Regions from separate parts of the Neisseria dentiae genome, predicted to be linked through region 1. Evidence: predicted binding sites of a transcription regulator. Region 1 holds the regulator's gene; each other region holds the start of a gene.

Region 1 (3,279 bases):
GCAGGTGGTAGTCGAACACCATGGCGATATTGCGGATTAAAAACCGCCCTTTCGGCGTAACCTGCAAGCCGTGCGGTTTGAGCACCAGCAGGCCGAGGCCGGCCAGTTGCCGCAAATCCGCCAGCTCGGTTTGGAAATAGTGTGCGAACGAGATGCCGAACACGCTTTCATACACCCGGAAATCCAATGCGAAACGGCACATCAGGTCTTGGATAATGTTGCGCCGCAGCAGGTCGTCCTGGTTGAGGCGGTAGCCGCGCATCACGGGCAGGCGGCCGGCGTCGATGGCGGCGTAGTAGGCATCGATGTCGCGCTCGTTCTGAACATAGACATTGGCGATTTTGCCGATAGACGACACGCCCAAGGCAATCAGATCACAGTCGGCATAAGTGGAATAGCCTTGGAAATTTCGTTGCAGCCAGCCTTCTTTCAACGCCAGCGAGAGTTCGTCGTCGGGTTTGGCGAAATGATCCATGCCGATAAATACATAGCCGCGGGCGGTGAGCGTTTGCACGGCGTATTGCAGAATATCGAGTTTTTCTTCGCTGCCGGGAACGGCGGCGGTGTCGATGCGGCGCTGCGGTTTGAAAATATGCGGCAGATGGGCGTAGTGGTAAAGCGCCAGGCGGTCGGGGTCGAGCGAAAGCACGGTTTCGAGGGTGGGTTTGATGCTTTCGAGCGATTGGTGCGGCAGGCCGTAAATCAGATCCACGCTCACCGATTTGAACCCCGCTTCGCGTGCGGTCTCAATCACTTCGCGCGTTTCTTCAACAGTTTGCACGCGGTTGACTGCTTCCTGCACTTTCGGGTCGAAGTCCTGAATGCCCACGCTCATGCGGTTGAAGCCCAGCCTGCCCAAATGCAGCACGGTTTCGCGGCTGACCTTGCGCGGGTCGATTTCTATCGAATATTCGCCGCCGGGAATCAAATCGAAATAGCGCCGTATCATCGCAAAAACGCGCTCAAGCTGCCCGTCGCTCAAAAACGTGGGTGTGCCGCCGCCGAAATGCAGCTGCGCCAACTGATGGCGGCCGTCCAGATGTGGGGCGAGCAGCGCCATTTCTTTTTCGAGGTATTCGAGGTAGGCATCGGCGCGGGTTTTGTCTTTCGTGATGATTTTGTTGCAGCCGCAGTAATAGCAGATGGTATTGCAGAAAGGAATATGGATATAAAGCGACAAGGGTTTGTTTAAAGCCCCTGCGTGACGCATATTGAGTGATTCCAAATAGTCGGTTTCGCCAAAACCGCTGTGGAAGCGGTCGGCGGTCGGGTAAGAAGTGTAGCGGGGGCCGTTGGAAGGTAGAGAAGCAATCAGCCCGCGGTCGAATTCAGGCTCAGTGTTGTTGTGTATCTTTATGATTTTCATTAAATAATTTTCTTGATTCGGAATGGATAGGCAAACCAAAGGTAGTTTGATAGAATACCTGCACTATCATAAACAAGCCTTGACTGGAGTCAATAGTCCTTAAGTCGCGGCTTAACTATATAAAAGTTGCTCAGAAGAAAAGGTGCCCGCTATGCCCGCACACACTGCCCAACATCAGATGAAAACGCTGTGTTCAACGTGTTCCTTACGCGAACTGTGCCTGCCCGTTGGGCTGATGCCGACCGAGTTCGCCCAACTGGATGCCGTTATCCGCCAAAGCCGGCGTTTGAAAAAAGGCGAATATCTCTTTCGTGCGGGCGAGCCGTTTACCTCACTGTTTGCCATCCGCACGGGTTTCTTCAAAACCACCATCGCCAGCCAGGACGGGCGCGACCAAGTAACCGGCTTTTTCATGTCGGGCGAACTGATCGGCATGGACGGCATCTGCACACACACCCACAGTTGCGATGCCGTGGCCTTGGAAGACAGCGAAGTGTGCGAGCTGCCGTTTTCGCATATGGAAGAGTTGGGAAAGAATATTCCCAGCCTGCAAACCCACTTTTTCCGCCTGATGAGCCGCGAAATCGTGCGCGACCAAGGCGTGATGCTGCTGTTGGGCAATATGCGCGCCGAAGAGCGGTTGGCGGCTTTTCTGCTCAACTTGTCCAACCGCCTGTATGCCCGCGGTTTTGCCGCCAATGATTTTATTTTGCGGATGTCGCGCGAAGAAATCGGCAGCTATCTGGGGTTGAAACTGGAAACCGTCAGCCGAACCTTGTCGAAATTCCATCACGAAGGGCTGATTTTGGTCGAACACAAACACATCAAAATTTTAGAGCCGCAGGCTTTGAAGAAAATGGTTTCCGGCTGCGAACACGCCGTATAACTATTTGAACCCCAAAAGGCCGTCTGAAAAATATTTTTCAGACGGCCTTTAAATATTTCCGTTTAGGATTTTAGATGGAAAAATCTTCCTCAATCGGTTCATATAACATTTTGTCAATCTGCGTGCGGGTGAGTTTGGGTGCAAACAGATTAATAAAGTCATAAGTATAGCCGCGCAGATAGGTATCCGGCCGCAGTGCGATGTAGGTGTGGGAAGGCTCGAACAAATGCGAAGCATCGATCAGGTGCAGATCACTGTCGGTTTTGACATCGTAAGCCATTTTCGCCATCAAACCCACGCCCAGGCCCAGCCTTACATAGGTTTTCAACACATCGGTGTCGGCCGACGACAACGCCACGGTAGGCAAATCCAAGCGGGCTTTCTGAAACGCACGGGCAATATTATTGTTGTGGTTAAGGGCAAATTCGTAAGTTACCAGCGGAAAAGCCGCCAAGTCTTCGATTGCCAACGGATGGCGGCAGTCTAAAAGCGGATGGTCGTCCGGCACAACCACCGCATGTGTCCACGCTTCGCAGGGCAGTTTGCGCAACTCGCCGTTTTCCTCCAGCGCTTCGGTGGCAATTGCAAAGTCGGCTTCGCCGTTAACCACCATTTGCGCCAGCACGTCGGGGCTGCCCTGCTTGATGCTCAGGCGCACTTTGGGGTAGCGCTGCACAAATTCCGCCACAATGGCCGGCAGCGCATAACGTGCCTGCGTGTGGGTGGTGGCGATGGTTAACGAACCGCTGTCGTGTTCGGTAAACTCGCTGCCGATATTCTTAATATTCTGCACATCGCGCAAAATCCTTTCGGCCAGCTCTAAAACCGCCTTGCCCGGTTGCGAAACCGAGACCACGCGTTTGCCGCTGCGGATAAATATCTGTATTCCCAACTCTTCTTCCAGCAGCCTGATTTGTTTGGAAATGCCCGGTTGGGAAGTAAACAGGGCTTCGGCGGCTTCAGATACATTCAGATTGTGGCGGTAAACTTCGAGCGCGTAACGCAATTGCTGTAATTTCATCTTAAA
Region 2 (3,279 bases), 540 kb from region 1:
CTTTTTCACCAACGCCATCGCCACGGCTTCGATGGTGGAGCCTATGCTCAAAAACAGCGAAGCGTTGTCGGGAATATGCTCGGCAATCAAATCGGCGATATGGGCTTTTTCGCTTTGCAGTTTGGCTTTTTGGGCGTTGAAATCTTCGTTTTCGAGGCTGTCGCCCAAAGTGGCGCCGCCGTGATAACGCCGCAGCAGGTTTTCTTCGCAAAGCTGGTTGATGTCGCGGCGTATGGTTTGCGGGGTAACGTCGAGCTCGCGGGCAAGCTGTTCGATCGGCATGAAACTGTGTTCGCGCACAAGGGCGATGATTTTTTCGTGTCGTTGGATGCGTGGCGGCATGGTGTGTTCTTTAATAATGTTGGAATTCTAGGGTCTGTCGACAATTGACCGGCGAAGCGGTTTTTTGAGGCAAAAAGCGCAGCAAGGTTGAACACCTTGCGAGCATTTTTAACGCCGCAGATGCGGATTTTAACCAAAAATACCGCCGCAACGCGATCGACTACACTCCGTAAATATCTGTTACCGTTAAAACTTATCCGCCGCATTGTGCCAAATTAACCACACGGCGGCAAGCCGCCCCACTAAAAGCGCATACTCGAAAAAACCACCATCAGAAACGGGGCGATAACATTGATAATGAAACCGAAACTGATGGCCAGCGGCACAACCTGCAAACCGCCCGAACTTTGAATCACCGGCAGCGTAAAATCGAGGCTGGTGGCACCGCCCACACCCACCGCCGCGCTGGGGTGGCGGCGCATCAGCGCGGGAATAAACACCAGCGCGAAAAACTCGCGCGCCAAATCGTTCAGCAGCGCAATGCTGCCCCACACGGGGCCGTAGGCTTCGGTCATCACAATACCCGACAGCGAATACCAGCCGAAAGCAGACGAAAGCGCCAAACCTTTGCTCCACGACACTTCGGGCATCAGCGCGGCAAACAGCAGCCCGCCCAGCAGCGAAGACACGGTTATCAAGATACTGGTTTGCACGCCGCGGCGGTTAATCAGCACCTGGCGCAACGTGATGCCGCTGCCGCGCAACTGTATGCCCACCAGCAACACTAGCAGCATCAGGCAATAAGTGCCCGAACTTTCCGGCGGCAGCCAGCCCTCCTGCAAGGCTTCGCCGGCCAAAAAACCCAACACCACGCAGCCCACCTGCTTGACGCTGCCGGCAATGCTCACCCGCGCCTTTTTGCCCCCGCCTGCGGTCTGCCACGGATGGCGGCGGTCGAACCACATCAACACCGCAAGGTTCATGCCGATAATGCACGCAAACAGCAAAACGGTGGCACCGATGATGGTGTCGATCTGCGCGCCCAAATTTTCCACCTGCGAGAGCGACACACCGATTAACAGCAAAATGACATACACCAGCCAAACCAAAACCTTATCCACCGCTTTCAGATAAGGTTTCGGCAAACTGATGAAAAACCCGAGAAAAAGCGGCACCAAAATCGAAATCAGGGTAATCAGGCTGTTCATACAATATCCATCGGTTTCAGACGGCCCCGCGCTGGTGGAGTGTAGTCAGAAGGCTGGCGAAGCGGATTTAAACCAAAAATACCGCCGCAACGCGGCCGACGGCACTCCCCAAGGCCGGCGCAGCAAATCTGTGCAAAAAACGCGATTATAACCGAATCCGCCCCGCCCTCCCCGCCGGTTATCCGCACCCGGCAAAGCAGATTTCCCGCACCAATATTGGGAAGCTTGACCTGTATCAAAACCTGATAACCGTTTTCACCTATAATCGCTTCTAAACCGATAACCACAAACCAAACTTACGGGAACGCAAACAATGGAACTCATCAACGAACTGTTTAAATCGCCTGTCGGCATTTTATCTTTGCTCACCATTGTTTTTGTGATGGTTATCGCCACGGTTTTATTTTTCTGGGTGAAACGCCAAGCAGGCAAAATCCCCGAAAAGCAGTAAGTTTTCATTTTTTATCTCTTTCCTCTTGATGTGTGTGTGTTTGGGTGTGGCTGCGTGCCACCCCTTTTTTTATCTGCGCATCTTGCTCTTTTCTCCCCATAGCTAAGTAGGCACCCATTTTGTTAAAGGAATCATGAATGACTTTGCCAAAATACCAAAATATATGTTTACAAAAAGATAGGCCGTCTAAAAACAAAGGCTCTAGACTAGGGTCTGTCGACATTCAAGTTTTCAGTGTATCCTATCCTCATGACCAGATATATTCTTACCGATGCACAGTGGGCAAAAATTGAGCCTTTATGCCAAGGAAAAGTTGGCGATGCCGGCCGAACCGCTGTCGATAACCGATTATTTATAGAAGCCATACTATGGATTATCCGTACCGGCAGTCCTTGGCGCGATCTGCCCGAAGAGTTCGGTAATTGGAAAAGTATCCACAAACGCTACCGCAGATGGGTCTTGGCCGACCGTTTTCATGATATTTTTGAAGAACTGAACCGTGATCTCGATATGGAGTATGTCATGATTGACGGCACAATTGTCAAAGTTCACCGCCACGGTCAGGGTGCAAAAGGGGGACTCGAAATCAGGCCATCGGCCAATCCAAAGGCGGGATGACGACCAAGATTTTGGCTATGGTGGATGCTTTGGGGAACCTGATTGACTTCAAACTGATGCCTGGTCAGCGCAATGACATTTGCGGCGTAGAACCGCTGATTAAAGAAAAGGAATTTGATGCTTTATTGGCGGATAAAGCCTTTGATGCCGACTGGCTGGTCGAAGAGTTGACCGAAAGGGGGAGTAAGGTGGTTATTCCGCCGCGTAACAACCGCAAATTGCAGCGGGAACACGACAAGATGATGTATTGCTGGCGACATTTGATTGAGAACTTTTTTTGCAAACTCAAAGAATTCAAAAAGATTGCGATGCGCGCAGAAAAAACCGACCAATCTTTTGCTGCCAATATTTACCTTGCTGCTGCCGTATTGAAATTAAGGTAAACTTGAATGTCGACAAACCCTAGCAGAATAGCTCTGTTAGACTAGAAAAATGAAATATAACACCAAGTTAAGTGACTATCAGCTCAAAAAATCATCAAGCATTTTTGTGTCGATATAGAAGCCTCAAAAACCGCTTTGCTGACAGGCTTCAACCGCAATACCATCAACTACTGGTATAGCATTTTCAGGCACGAAATATACCGCTACCAAAGCGAGCAAAAAGACCCGTTATACGGCAGCATAGAGGTTAATGAAAGCTATTTTGGTGCCAAACGGCAGCGCGGTTTCCATGGCAAGTTAAAGTGTGGCAGAGGAATGCTTTAACAACCCGTCTTTG
Region 3 (3,279 bases), 650 kb from region 1:
AAACATTACATAAATATAGTAACAGCTTTTACCAAACCGCGCAGTATCCGCTGTTCAGACGGCCTGCAACAGCACGGCGGCCTGCGCTTCGATGCCTTCCTGCCTGCCCAGATAGCCTAATTTTTCATTGGTTTTGCCTTTGATGTTAACGGCTGTTTCGCTCAAGCCCAAATCGGCGGCGATGTTGGCGCGCATGGCGGGGATATGCGGGGCGAGTTTGGGCTGCTGGGCGATGATGGTGCTGTCCACATTCACCACCCGCCAGCCCGCCGCCTGCACGCTTTTATAGGCTGCGCGCAGCAGCACGCGGCTGTCGGCGTCTTTGAATTCGGCAGCGGTGTCGGGAAAGTGGCTGCCGATATCGCCCAAACCCGCTGCTCCCAGCAGGGCATCGGTAACGGCGTGCAGCAGCGCATCGGCATCCGAATGGCCGAGCAGCCCTTTGTCAAACGGAATGGCCACGCCGCCGAGAATCAGTTCGCGGCCTTCGACCAGTTGGTGGACATCATAACCCTGCCCGATGCGGATATTCATATCAATCAATTCCCTTTCTGCCTTTCAGACGGCCTGAAAACGGTTAAACAATCAGGCCGTTATTGTACACAAAATAAGGCCGGAACCTTTGCAAAAGGCCGGTTCACTCCTGAACATGCCTGTATCCCGTCATACCCGGGCCTGACCCGGATATCTGTTATTTCTTTTGAAACAAAAAGATGCCCGGGTTGAGCACGAGCATGACGCAGAGATTGTAAGATGGTGAAAGGAGTTTTGAAAAGGCCGCAGGCCGTCTGAAAGTTTCAGACGGCCTGCGAAACGGAACAAACAGCGCATCAGGCCTTCAAACCGAGCTTGCCGCGGTAGGCATAGAAATACACCGCGCCCACAAACACCGCGCCGCCGATGGCGTTGCCCAGATACACCGACACCATGTTCCAACCGAACTGTGCCCACGAAATATCGGCGCCCGCCCAAATCGCGGCGGGAATCACAAACATATTCGCCACCACGTGCTGAAAGCCCACCAGCACGAAAATCATCACCGGAAACCAAATGCCCAGAATCTTGCCCGAAAAGCTGTGCGCGCCGTAGCAAAGCCACACGCCCATGCACACCATCCAGTTGCAGCCTATGCCCGACACCAGCGCGCGGCCGAAATCCGCCGCCACCTTGCCCTCGGCCACCGAAATGGTTTTTTCCAGCACCGCGCCTTCGGTTAAGCCGACATAATGGCCGAAAAACCACGCCACAAAAAAAGCGCCGACAAGATTGGCCAGCGTAACAATCAGCCAGTTGCGCCCCCACTGCGCCAGCGAAATCCGCTTCGCCAGCCACGCCACCAGCACCACCATCATATTGCCGGTAATCAGTTCACCGCCGCCTATCAGAATACACACCAGCCCGATGGGGAACACCGCCGCGCCGATAAACACCGCCAGGCTGCCCCAGTCGTGCGGCATGCCGCCCACCACTCGGATATAGGCCAAATAGCCCAGCGAAATATACATGCCGCCGAGAAAGCCCAAAAGGCTTAAGGTTAACGTGCTCCCTTTTACCTTCGCCACGCCTTTTTCAACCGTTGCCTGCAAAATCTGCTCAGGATACAAATCGCTCATGCTGTTACCTGCAATGCGTAATTAAACAACGTTATTATAGCGGCATTTCAGACGGCCTCATTGATATAGCTCATTTGTTTTGTAAGTTAATTACATTCTGTTTGCCACAACACCTTAGCGCCGCCAGCCGTCTGCCCGCCGCCGCAAAACGGAACCTTAACGCCCCGCCCCACTCCAATTATGACAGTTTTTTTACAGGGTTTTGCCATGAATCAAACTTCAGCCACAAGCCCGCCGCCCGCGCTTGCCTGCCCTTGCGTTTTAAAACATAATAACCGCCAGCATTTTTGTGTTTTATTACATTGAGCATAATAATATTACACACAGGCTCCCGCCGATCACTTACCGGAAAAACAGAAGTTTAAGAAAGTGTTGCTGCCCGGGTCTCCGGTTCAGAAGCGCTTTTCACGCACTGCCTGCCCCTTCAGGCAGTTTTTATCAGAGGCAATTCTTTTAACTTTCAAAAGAAAAGGACGCTTTATGAACCAGTCTAAACTTCTCTTCTGGTCGATTACGGTGGCGCTGGCAGGTTTTCTGTTCGGCTTCGACACCGTGGTGATTTCGGGTGCCGACCAAGCCCTGCAAAAATTGTGGAACAGCTCCGATGCCTTCCACGGTTTGGTGGTGATGGCTTCGGCCTTGTGGGGCACGGTTATCGGTGCCCTGTTCGGCAGCATCCCCACCGATAAGCTGGGGCGCAAAAAAACGCTGATTATCATCGGCTTCTTATACATCATCGGCGCATTGGGTTCCGCGCTCGTTTCCGACCCCTACCTCTTTGCGATTTTCCGCTTTGTCGGCGGTTTGGGCGTGGGTGCATCCACCATCGCCGCACCCGCCTACGTATCGGAAATCGCACCACCCGAACAACGCGGCCGTTTGGTGGCGATGTATCAGTTTAATATCGTGTTCGGCATCTTGATGGCCTATCTTTCCAACTTCCTCTTCAGCAGCCTGGATTTGGGCGCAAACACCTGGCGCTGGATGCTCGGCATCCAAGTGGTGCCGGCCGTGATTTACACCTTTATGGTGTTCGGCATCCCGATGTCGCCGCGCTGGCTGATGATGCAGGGCCGTTACGACGAAGCCCGCGCCGTATTGAAACAAATCAACCCCGGCGCCGATATGGAAGAAATGCTGGCCGCCGCCAAAGCCGACAGCGAGCATAAAAAAGAAAGCCTGTGGCTGAAAAAATACCGCCTGCCCGTATTGCTGGCCTTTCTAATCGCCTTCTTCAACCAAATGTCGGGCATCAACGCGTTTCTGTATTACGCCCCGCGCATTTTCGAAATCGCCGGTTTGGAAAAAAGCGCCGCCATGCTCAGCAGTGTGGGCATCGGCATCGTCAACCTGATTTTCACTTTCGTAGGCTTGGCCTTAATCGACAAGTTCGGGCGCCGCCAACTGATGTATATCGGCTCTTTCGGCTACATTATTTCGCTCGGCTTGGTATCCGTGGCCTTCTTCCTCGGCTGGAAAGGCATGGCCGTTCCCCTCTTCTTCTTCCTCTTCATCGCCGCCCACGCCATCGGCCAGGGCACGGTTATTTGGGTGTTTATTTCTGAAATCTTCCCCAGCCACCTGCGCGCGCAAGGGCAATCGCTCGGCAGCTCCACCCACTGGGTGCTCGCCGCGGCCATTCCCGCCATGATTCCGCTGCTGTTCG

The links. The regulator FNR, encoded in region 1, switches genes on or off when oxygen is low (the NO sensors DNR and NnrR bind a similar motif). The targets are predictions, from matches to a motif close to TTGATNNNNATCAA.
Region 2: a site for FNR is predicted at 1,716-1,729, ahead of H3L92_RS07720 (DUF3149 domain-containing protein). Genes of this name have one in related genera too.
Region 3: a site for FNR is predicted at 1,816-1,829, ahead of H3L92_RS07195 (formate/nitrite transporter family protein). Genes of this name have one in related genera too.

The regions. Positions count from the first base shown of each region.
Region 1 covers NZ_CP059570.1:2,164,630-2,167,908, reverse strand. The annotation lists gene hemN (oxygen-independent coproporphyrinogen III oxidase) at 1-1,366, opposite strand, end outside; gene fnr (fumarate/nitrate reduction transcriptional regulator Fnr) at 1,518-2,252, shown strand; gene H3L92_RS10125 (CysB family HTH-type transcriptional regulator) at 2,323-3,273, opposite strand.
Region 2 covers NZ_CP059570.1:1,625,377-1,628,655, forward strand. The annotation lists gene H3L92_RS07710 (DeoR/GlpR family DNA-binding transcription regulator) at 1-342, opposite strand, end outside; gene H3L92_RS07715 (LysO family transporter) at 585-1,490, opposite strand; gene H3L92_RS07720 (DUF3149 domain-containing protein) at 1,804-1,941, shown strand; gene H3L92_RS07725 (hypothetical protein) at 1,946-2,164, opposite strand; one part of gene H3L92_RS07730 (IS5 family transposase) at 2,191-2,527, shown strand; one part of gene H3L92_RS07730 (IS5 family transposase) at 2,527-2,942, shown strand; partial or broken gene H3L92_RS07735 (IS1595 family transposase) at 2,992-3,279, shown strand, end outside.
Region 3 covers NZ_CP059570.1:1,512,141-1,515,419, forward strand. The annotation lists gene ispF (2-C-methyl-D-erythritol 2,4-cyclodiphosphate synthase) at 55-534, opposite strand; gene H3L92_RS07195 (formate/nitrite transporter family protein) at 831-1,613, opposite strand; gene H3L92_RS07200 (sugar porter family MFS transporter) at 2,094-3,279, shown strand, end outside.